DNA from 3 places in the Paenibacillus sp. J22FR5 genome. Region 3 is predicted to be linked to each of the others. Evidence: riboswitches for the same ligand, from Rfam matches in the RefSeq annotation. Region 3 holds a riboswitch; each other region holds the start of a gene.
What was found. A riboswitch is a leader RNA that binds a small molecule or an ion and turns the genes downstream of it on or off. The one in region 3 is predicted to bind cobalamin.
Positions count from the first base shown of each region.

Region 1: another riboswitch for cobalamin. It lies ahead of AC58P7_RS16560 (uroporphyrinogen decarboxylase/cobalamine-independent methonine synthase family protein); the one in region 3 lies ahead of cobJ (precorrin-3B C(17)-methyltransferase).
Region 2: another riboswitch for cobalamin. It lies ahead of AC58P7_RS20980 (ABC transporter substrate-binding protein); the one in region 3 lies ahead of cobJ (precorrin-3B C(17)-methyltransferase).

Region 1 is NZ_JCAUAN010000011.1:136,693-139,965, reverse strand. Features, by position in the region: gene asnB (asparagine synthase (glutamine-hydrolyzing)) at 1-523, opposite strand, end outside; gene AC58P7_RS16575 (DUF4023 family protein) at 713-826, shown strand; gene AC58P7_RS16570 (hypothetical protein) at 987-1,118, shown strand; gene AC58P7_RS16565 (hypothetical protein) at 1,180-1,443, opposite strand; partial or broken gene AC58P7_RS16560 (uroporphyrinogen decarboxylase/cobalamine-independent methonine synthase family protein) at 1,493-2,166, opposite strand; cobalamin riboswitch at 2,316-2,515, opposite strand; tRNA gene AC58P7_RS16555 (tRNA-Arg) at 2,625-2,698, opposite strand; gene AC58P7_RS16550 (hypothetical protein) at 2,864-3,273, shown strand, end outside.
Region 2 is NZ_JCAUAN010000018.1:21,602-24,874, reverse strand. Features, by position in the region: gene AC58P7_RS20995 (aminotransferase class I/II-fold pyridoxal phosphate-dependent enzyme) at 1-389, shown strand, start outside; gene AC58P7_RS20990 (aspartyl-phosphate phosphatase Spo0E family protein) at 457-723, shown strand; gene AC58P7_RS20985 (hypothetical protein) at 785-1,312, shown strand; cobalamin riboswitch at 1,345-1,498, shown strand; gene AC58P7_RS20980 (ABC transporter substrate-binding protein) at 1,660-2,676, shown strand; gene AC58P7_RS20975 (FecCD family ABC transporter permease) at 2,676-3,273, shown strand, end outside.
Region 3 is NZ_JCAUAN010000013.1:39,177-42,449, forward strand. Features, by position in the region: gene AC58P7_RS17710 (isocitrate lyase/PEP mutase family protein) at 1-187, shown strand, start outside; cobalamin riboswitch at 209-400, shown strand; gene AC58P7_RS17715 (HoxN/HupN/NixA family nickel/cobalt transporter) at 571-1,362, shown strand; cobalamin riboswitch at 1,478-1,681, shown strand; gene cobJ (precorrin-3B C(17)-methyltransferase) at 1,866-3,273, shown strand, end outside.

The DNA.
Region 1 (3,273 bases), on a different contig from region 3:
CTTTGAAATCGGGGTGAGCTAGAATAGCTTTTGGTTCAGAGCCGAATAACAGAACATTTTCCTGATGTGAATAAAAAAGAGGCTTTACGCCGAGTCTGTCCCGTACTAAGGTCAGTGATTGCTCTTGGTCATTCCAGGCAGCGAAGGCAAAGATACCGTTCAGGCGGTCGATACATGAATTTCCCCACTCGATAAAAGCAACCAGCAGCACTTCGGTATCACAATTCGTGCGGAAGTGATGACCGCGAGTCTCGAGCTCTTTTTTTAACTCTGGAGCGTTATAGAGTTCGCCATTATATACGATGGTATACGTATAGTCGCCTTGTTTGCGGACCATCGGCTGAGCGCCGTTCTCAGGATCCATAACACTAAGGCGTCGGTGTCCAAGGGCACAATGCTGTGAAATCCAGGTACCTGAGGCATCAGGTCCACGCAGATGGAGCGTTTCCGTCATATTTTCTAGAATGGACGGGTACCCGGTCAAGTCTTTCCGCCAATCTATCCAACCCGTTATTCCGCACATAGACGTTCCTTCCTTTCTTTTGGAGAGAGCATAATGATAAAGGGTATGCAAATGGAAGGTATTAAATGTCTGTCCAGAAAGAGGTAGGAGCAAGCAGGACGTGGTTTTTGTGACGAAGGTGATTAAATTTCGGGCTTCCGTGACATTCTAAAAGGGTAATGCCATTCTTTCTTCAGGAGGCGAGTGCTCATGGATAGTCATTTCATTAGCAAGCTGCATGAGAAGCAGAGGAAAGCCGAGAAGAATAAAAGGACTCAAGGTGACGGTCAGACAGGCAAGAACTTGCCTCACAAGATGCACTAACGTCTTATGGCATGAGCAAAAGCCTGTAGGGAGAGATTCCTACAGGCTTTTTGTTTTTCAGACAGCCCCACTAAGTTGGAGAAGATAACCAGCATATTGGGTGCCGAAACCCTCCATACTAATGTGGCGTTCACTCTATAAATAGAAGGAGTTGCTTACCATGGGTAAAAAGAAAAATATGAATCAGAAAACGCAAAGCGCAATCGATCACTCGAAGCAATCATCTCGTATTCAATCGAATCTGGATTCAACAGAACCAGGTCACCATCAACCAAACAGACCATCCGTGTAAAATGACGGTAGTCGAGCACCCTTGCTGGGAATAAGGCAGGGGTGTTTCTCTTCGTCTAACCTTAGGAAGGGATGAGCTCGCTTCTGCTTGGTCGGAATAGCTTAGCAGCCTCGACCATAACGCGTAGAGCGGCAATGGTCTCTTCCTTGCCTCGCGTTTTCAAACCACAGTCTGGATTGATCCAGAATAGCTCAGGCTCTAGCACCTGAAGTGCACGCTCAATCATTTCAACCATTTCCGTTACGGAAGGGACGCGCGGACTGTGAATGTCATAGACACCAAGCCCGATTCCTTGATCATACGTATGCTCCTCGAAGCTGTGAATCAGCTCCCCATGACTTCTAGATGTTTCGATTGAGATGACATCCGCATCTGTAGATAGACTTAACGCGATCGAAATCAGCTGGATTCAATGACTGTACGAGAATTGGTTCATCGATTTGTACCCATTCCACACCTTCAGCAGCCAATTCTGTCAAAATACGTACATAGAGCGGGAGGAACAACGCAATAAGACGGTCGATTTCCTCAGCTTTATAACCCTTGCCCAACTTAAGGAAAGTAAATAAGCCGAGAATGACAGGCTTGCCTTGAATGCCAAGCTTCTGCTTTGCCTCCCGATAGGCTTCTAGTGGCTTGTTGATCGTCAGTTCCGGCCGTGCGTCTTGTAATTCAGGAACAATGTAATGATAGTTGGTGTTAAACCATTTCGTCATTTCACAAGCCGTCGCCCCTTGGCTGCCGCGAGCCATCGCATAGTACGTTGCAAGAGGTACTTCGCCGCCTGCGTAAAGGAAACGGTTTGGAACTAGTCCAAACATAGTAGACGTGTCTAGAACGTGATCGTACAAGGAGAAGTCGCCGACAGGGATAAGGTCAATCCCTTTTTGCTGCTGCAGGCGCAGGTTATGAAGACGGATGTCTTCAATTTGCTTTGAAAACTCGCTTTCATCCAATTTGCCTGCCCAGAAAGCTTCTAAGGCTTTCTTCCACTCACGATTTCACCAATTCTTGGATATCCTAAATTACTGCTCATTAATGCGCACATGTTGTAATCCTCCTCAAATTTTGTTGTTTACGACCTCCGGAAATCAAAAAAGGGCATCCCTAACCTTAATAAAAAAGGTTAAAGATACCCTGTGTATGTGTATACAGTGTTTATGATCTCTAACACCTCCCTATCTCCCGTAGGTAAAAACAGTGCTGTCAGAATTAGGCAGGTCTCCTGGCTCCAGAATCCTCGTCAAACACTAGCCTTCCCGATCCTTCGATCAGTGGCACCTCAAGCGTCGACTCCTCTGTTACAGTGGCGGGACCGCGTCGGTATTACACCGAACTTCCCTTTTAAGCTCTCGTTTATTTGGCTAAACAAGAGCACCTATTCCCACAATATGCAATTGATGAATACTATACATGATATCGCAGATCATGCAAAGACTTTTGTTTTTTAATGTTCTGGAAATGAAAAAAAGACCGCGATTTCTCGCGGTCTTTCCTCTTGCTTGACGTCCCAGGAGGGATTCGAACCCCCGACCGCACGCTTAGAAGGCGTGTGCTCTATCCAGCTGAGCTACTGAGACATAGGTCACTTCTTACCGCATGGACGTGATCCGTTTGGCGAAGCAAGAGTTATAATATCATATCGATTTGTAGGAAGTCAACACTTCTTTGAATATTTATTTTTGCATTCATTTGGTCGATGGAGTAAACTGTCACAAGCGAGACCACGAACAGAGGTGATCCCTATGTCAGACCCTACTTTGGATAATGTCATCCTTTTTCCTAAAACAGAAAAGTTTTATGAAGACGAGCTAACGAAGCTGTTACGCTCCGAGCAATATAAAGAAGCACTTGAGATGCTTACTTATCTCCTGCAGTTTCCCACTGTCGACACGAATAAATCCGAGCAATGGGAAGCCTTGCGACATTGGTTGCTCACAATGTTTCCAGAAACGATGTTTCCATCTACAGAGGCAGACGAGAAGGATTCAGAGGAAGAATCCGCCTTATTGCGGCAGTACATTCATGAAAAGGCAGCCTCAGATGATGGAGCTTTTGTGATGAAGTTGCAAAAGATGCTTCAAGAAGGAACATTGGAAGGACAAGTTAGCGCCTTGGAACAGCTTGCTTATATTGAGCAACCCGAGGTGAGCCA
Region 2 (3,273 bases), on a different contig from region 3:
CCAAAATTCACCAGTATACGGTGATGTGTGCACCTGTCATGGGTCAAGTCGCTGCTCATGAGGCGTTGACGAATGGACTTGAAGAGAAGGATCGTATGATAGAATCCTATAATCAACGGAGACGATTGGTTGTCAAAGGCTTCCGTGAGGTAGGACTTGAATGCCATGAACCACAAGGTGCATTCTATGCGTTCCCAAGTATTGTTGCTACGGGCTTAACTTCCGATGAATTTGCACAGCGTCTCTTGTACGAATCTAAGGTTGCTGCAGTGCCTGGAGATGTGTTTGGACTTGGAGGAGAAGGCTTCTTGCGGTGCTCTTATGCTTATAGTGTTTCCCAGCTCAATGAAGCTTTAGAGAGAATCGGTAATTTCTTGAGGAAATTATAAGAATCTTCTAAATTCATATGTTCATAGTAGACGAAAACTGGTATTCTTAGAGTAAGGAGGGATGAGCATGGCTTTTATGGAATATCAGCTTACTAGCTTTCAAAAGCAATTTCAAATTCGCGAACAAGAGTTTGGGCCGCGTTGGCTGACCAGACATGCCAAAAAGCAAAATTCCCTAACTTTACTGGAAGAAGAGATTCATACATTAAGACGGAAAATGGAACAGATGGTCATGGAAGGACGAGAAATGACTTCTGATGCAGTTGTTGAATTAAGCACGATGCTGGATCAAAAAATAAATGAATATATGACATTAGGAAAGAAAAGTCGGTGAAAACCGACTTTTCTGGCGACTATCGATAAATAGAGAGTACACGACGGAGGGATTTACATACATGAAGGCGAAATGGCTATTCGTTGTATTGCTAGGAATGATGCTGACTCTAACAGCTTGCGGTGGACCTAAAGCAGATGTATCCGTATTTATTATGGGCCCCAATGGTTTTCCTAGTGAAGCGGCAGAGAAAATGGAAGTATCTTTAAAAGCTAAGGTTGGGGAAATGCCTACCGTAAAGCTGAATACATCCCCTATTTTTTCTTTGGAAAAAATGATTGTTGAGCTGGCTGCTGGCGGTAACGGTATTTTCATCCTGGGAGAAGAACAGTTCAAAGGCTTGAGTAATCAAGCGGGATTCGTTTCGTTAGACAACACAATCAATCCTGCAGATTATCCTGATGGGGTAATCGAAATCAAGGAAGAAGGAAAAGCAGCGGAGAAGCATTTGTACGGCATTCCGTTAGCAGGGAATAAATGGATGAAAGAGCAAGGATTTGAAGGTAAAGGTTTATTCGCATTCGTTCCTCAGAATGCTCCGAAAATGGACGAGGCTTTGAAAGTTCTCAAAGTCATTGCACAAAAGTAAGAGAACGTCTATAATCGACAAATAGATTGATCGTATACTATGCAACCAAAGGTGCTGCTAAGCTTCGGAATAGAAGTTTAGAAGTTAAAAGGGAAGCCGGTTCAAGTCCGGCGCGGTCCCGCCACTGTAATTCAACCATGCGAATGGCTGGAGAGTCAGGATACCTGCCTAAGGTGCCGTTACAACATCCTTCGAGGAAAAGGATCGCGTTAAATCAGGAAGCAGCGTAGCTAAGTTCGTTGCCCAATACCGCGATTTATCGTCTCCTTCGTTCCTAGTGAACAGGGAGATTTTTTTGTTGGAATTAATCAATCGAAAATCAAAAGGTCAGAAAGAGGGTTCCGTCGATGAAACAAAGTTTGGTCAAAAAGGGTCTTATTCTAACGGTAGCAGTAGCAACAGCCATTTCCTTAGCAGCATGTGGTAAAAAGGATGCAGAAATTTCGGATCCATCGAAACTTGGTGGCGAGGGGACGAAGGCGCCAACGACAACGGCAACGACGGCTCCTGCTGCAGCAAAGAAAACAACGTATCCTTTGAAAGTGAAGGATGCGACAGGCAAAGAGTTTACGTTTGACAAAGCGCCTGAACGGATTGCATCCGTTTCACCGTCTGAGACAGAAGCACTGTTTGCAATTGGGCTAGATGCGAATATCGTGGGTGTGTCTGATTACGATGATTATCCAGAAGAGGCGAAAACGAAACCGAAGCTAGGCAGCATCACGAAACCAAACCTAGAGGCTGTCATTGCTTCCAATGCAAATCTTGTTTTCACAGGTGTATCCATGAATGCAGAATCGGTTGAGAAACTTCGTGCGATGAACATTAATGTGTTTAAAGTAGAGCCGAAAACATTAGATGATGCGATTACCAATATTCAAACATTCGGTCTCATTACCGATCATCAGGAGCAGGCTGAAAAAGTTGTGACCAAAATGAAAGCGGATCGTAAGAAGGTTGTCGATGCCGTGAAAGATGTGAAGCAAGAGAACAAGAAAAAAGTGTACATCGAATTTGCACCAGGCTGGACAGTGGGAAGCGGAGAGTTCATGGATGAATTAATTACGCTCTCTGGTGGTATTAACGTTGCTGCCGATAAAGCAGGCTGGTATGAAATTAGTGAAGAGAAAATCATTCAGCAGAATCCGAACGTAATCCTGTTTGCTAACGGGGTTGTTGATACGAAGAGCAAAAAACCGTTGGAAGAGATTATACGTATGCGCGGTGGTTGGGATGCGATTGACGCTGTCAAAAATAAACGTGTGGTAGGTCTCGACCAAAACTCGCTAAGTCGCCCAGGTCCGAGATTGACGGATGGACTTCTGGAAATGGCGAAAGGTATCTATCCTGAATTGGTGAAATAATGAAAAGAAAATTATTGCTAGGGGGAGGAGTAGGAGTTATACTCCTTCTTCTTTCTATTGTGGTGAGTTTATCCATCGGTACGGCCCATCTTCCTATTTCGCACATTGTAGGGATATTGGGTAAGCATCTTCCTTGGTTAGGAAATCACATCGAGGTAAATTGGCCGCAATCCTCCGAACAAATTATGAATAAAGTGCGAATTCCTCGTGTATTACTAGGTGTTCTTGTTGGGGCTGTACTCTCCTTAGCTGGGGCTGGTTTCCAAGGCGTCCTGCGTAATCCGCTGGCCGATCCGTACTCACTTGGCGTATCCTCAGGAGCTTCTGTAGGGGCTGCTTTTCTCATTTATTTCGGGCTTCAAGTGGCTTGGTTCGGGCAATGGTCCATCCCGATTGTGGCTTTCATGACGGGGCTTATTTCCTTGTTCTTGGTCCTAAAGCTAGCCATGATTGAAGGGAAGCTGAAGATGGAGACGCTGATTCTATCGGGTGTCGTGATGCAAGCATTTCTCGGTGCGTTCGTGTCGTTCTTAGTTTCGATTTCGAACCAAACGATTAATGAGATTATTTTTTGGCTCATGGGCAGTCTAGCGTTGC
Region 3 (3,273 bases):
AGAGGAGAATGGCTATAAAGGTTTTTATATAAATGCAAGGACGGATACATATTTACAAAATCAAAATCCTCTAGATGAAACGATTTACAGAGCAAAAGCCTATGTCGATAGTGGAGACCCCGTTGTACACTTATTGTCCAATCAAAATAAAAATAGGTTGTTAAAAAAGGATTTAATTTTGAAGTAGAGAATTATAATTAAAGAAAATTTCATATCTATCTCACTAGGTGCCCTTGCGTGAGCAAGGCATAACAGGGAATCGGGTGTAACTCCCGAGCGGTCCCGCCGCTGTAACCGAGGAGCCTCCTTCTTTATATGTCACTCAGAATTAAGTCTGGGGAAGGCAGAGGGAGTGCAATGAAACGGAAGCCAGAAGACCTACCTAGTCGAGCACACCAAATACGCCTTCGGAGAAAAGGAGTGGTGACGAAAAATGAACTGGCAGTTTAGCTCTTCTTAACTTGTCATTTATTACCGTTCCCATAAGTAAGTCCCGAAACCTTAGAGGTCGTCGGGGCTTTTTTTGTGCATTAATTGCAATAAATTTGAAAACGAAAGAGGTAATCATCAATGTCAACTGTTTCACTTATACTTCTTGTTTTTGTTTTGGGTCTACGTCATGGTTTAGACGCGGATCATTTAGCTTTTATTGATGGACAGACGCGGTATAATTGGCGGATGGGAAGTCCTATTGCTCGCTGGGTAGGTACCTTATTTTCATTTGGCCATGGAGCAGTAGTAGCTAGTATGGCAATTGTTTTGGGTATGTTTATCAAGGATTTTGAATTACCGGGTTATTTCGATACGGTTGCAACATGGATTTCTGTACTTTCACTTTTTACCATTGGAACTATAAATATCTATAATCTCTTGCGTTCTAAGCATAAAAATGAAGATTTTCAAGTTAAAGGATATAGAGGAAATTTTATTGCAAAAGTTTCCAAAGGAACAACAAATCCATTTTTAATTATTTTAGTTGGTGCGATTTTCGCATTAGCCGCTGAAACGATCAGTCAGACATCCGTTTGGGCACTTGCTGCGGGTAATAAAGTCGAATATATGCCTGTCATTTTGGGAATTGTTTTCATGATTGGGATGATGCTAACGGATACCTTGGATTCGTTGATTGCATATCGAATGGTTCATCACTCAGGGAAACTTGGGCAAGCGGCTTCAAGATTATTCGGGTGGGTTATAGTAGTTCTTGCGTATGGTGTTTCGTTATATGAAGCTTTTACATATTTCAACCCTTGGGCCGAAATTGATTTTGAAATCATAGGAATTGGAATCTTTTTATTCTTACTACTTTGTTTTGTATTTGTCACGCTACGCGCTAGGAAGAAATCCCACGCATTAACTTAATAATCACTTGAAATCAATGTGCGAAGGCGAACGCCTAGCTTGATTTGTGTGCAAAACTATACAATAAATTAATTGGACAAAGAGTTTTCAGTAATGGTATCATCAAGAAAAACTAAATATTTTTATGGAAATAGGTTCTGGACTATGTATTAGTCTAGTTAAAAGGGAAGTTCGGTGAAATGCCGTCACGGACCCGCCACTGTAAGGAATGCTAAAATTAATTGGCACTCTTCTGGTTTTTATGTCACTGAGGAAAACTTGGGAAGACACCAGAAGAGATATTCTAAGTCAGGAGACCTGCCTATTTTGACAACACAATTGACCTACGTGGATTTAGGGAGTGTTAGAAGCTCCCTTTATTTTCTAAAATGAGTTTGGCATATTGGATGAAGTTGCCATTCCATCATATAGATTTTAATGTCAGGCACCTCTAACATTTTTTTTGTTAGAGGTGTTTTTTGTTTGCCCTGCTTTGAATATAGTGTAAAAAGGAGTGGACGAGAATGAGAGGGAAATTATTAATTATCGGTTTTGGACCCGGCAGCTTCGAACATATTACCAAACGCGCGCGCGAGGCCATTCAGGAAAGTGAGGTTGTAATCGGGTACAACACTTACGTAGATTTGATTGCAGATCTACTTACCAGTCAATCGATTGTCCGTACAGGAATGACAGAGGAGGTTAGCCGCGCCCAAGAAGCCGTTCGACAGGCGGAAGCAGGCAAAAAGGTAGCGGTAATTTCCAGCGGGGATGCAGGAGTTTATGGCATGGCCGGGTTAGTCTATGAAGTCTTAATAGGCAAGGGATGGTCGCGTACAGATGGTGTGGAGGTAGAAATCGTTCCAGGTATTTCTGCCATTAATTCGACTGCCTCTCTATTAGGAGCGCCCATTATGCATGATTCTTGTACGATTAGCTTGAGTGATCATTTGACGCCATGGACGCAGATAGCCAAACGAGTGGAGGCTGCAGGACAAGCTGATTTTGTCATTGCGCTCTATAATCCGCGAAGCGGTAGAAGAACAAGACAAATTGTGGAGTCGCAGCAAATTCTTCTTAAGTACCGATCTCCAGATACGCCTGTAGGTATTGTAAAAAGCGCTTATCGCGATCGTGAGCAAGTGGTGATTACAACGTTACAGAATATGCTCGATCATGATATTGGCATGTTAACTACAGTCATTATAGGCAACTCGACCACGATGATATATGAAGGCCTTATGATTACACCGCGTGGTTATCAAAGAAAATACACTTTGGATTCGGATGTGCAGCGCTTAAGACCACATCAACGCTTGCAAACGGAGGCGGAGCCTTGGGCTTTAGAACAGTGGAAAGAAGAAGATGAGACTGACCATGAGCTGTATGAAGATGAGTTCGATCGTATAGAAAAATCTGAACCGGTGAAGCCAGTTGGAATACCGAATCCTCACTCATTTGCTATGGAAGCCTTACATTTAGTTAGCTTATCCAAAGGGATAACAGAGCGGAACTCTCCAATCGAGCTCATGCAGCCATCGTATAAGCAAGAAGCAATTTTTGAGTTTGCGGTAAGTCCGGGGTTAGCCAATAAGAAATTTACTGCCAAACAAATGGCTTTACTAGCTGAAATCGTTGGGGATAAAGGCGACATTGAATATACACCGCATCATCAATTAATTGTTCGTGTCGCTGTTGCAGAGCCGGATCATATTACCAGTAGACTGACGAACGAGGGCTTCATTTTATCACCTATAGGAGATGTTGTTCAGTTGAAGGCTTGCGACTTTTGTAATCTAGAAAAGGTTGAATCGCTCCCCTATGCGGAGAAGATCAATGAGATGATTGGTGGAATGAATGTTCCCAAAGAATTAAAAATTGGCTTTAATGGATGTGGAATGGCTTGCTATAACGCTGTTAGTGAAGATATCG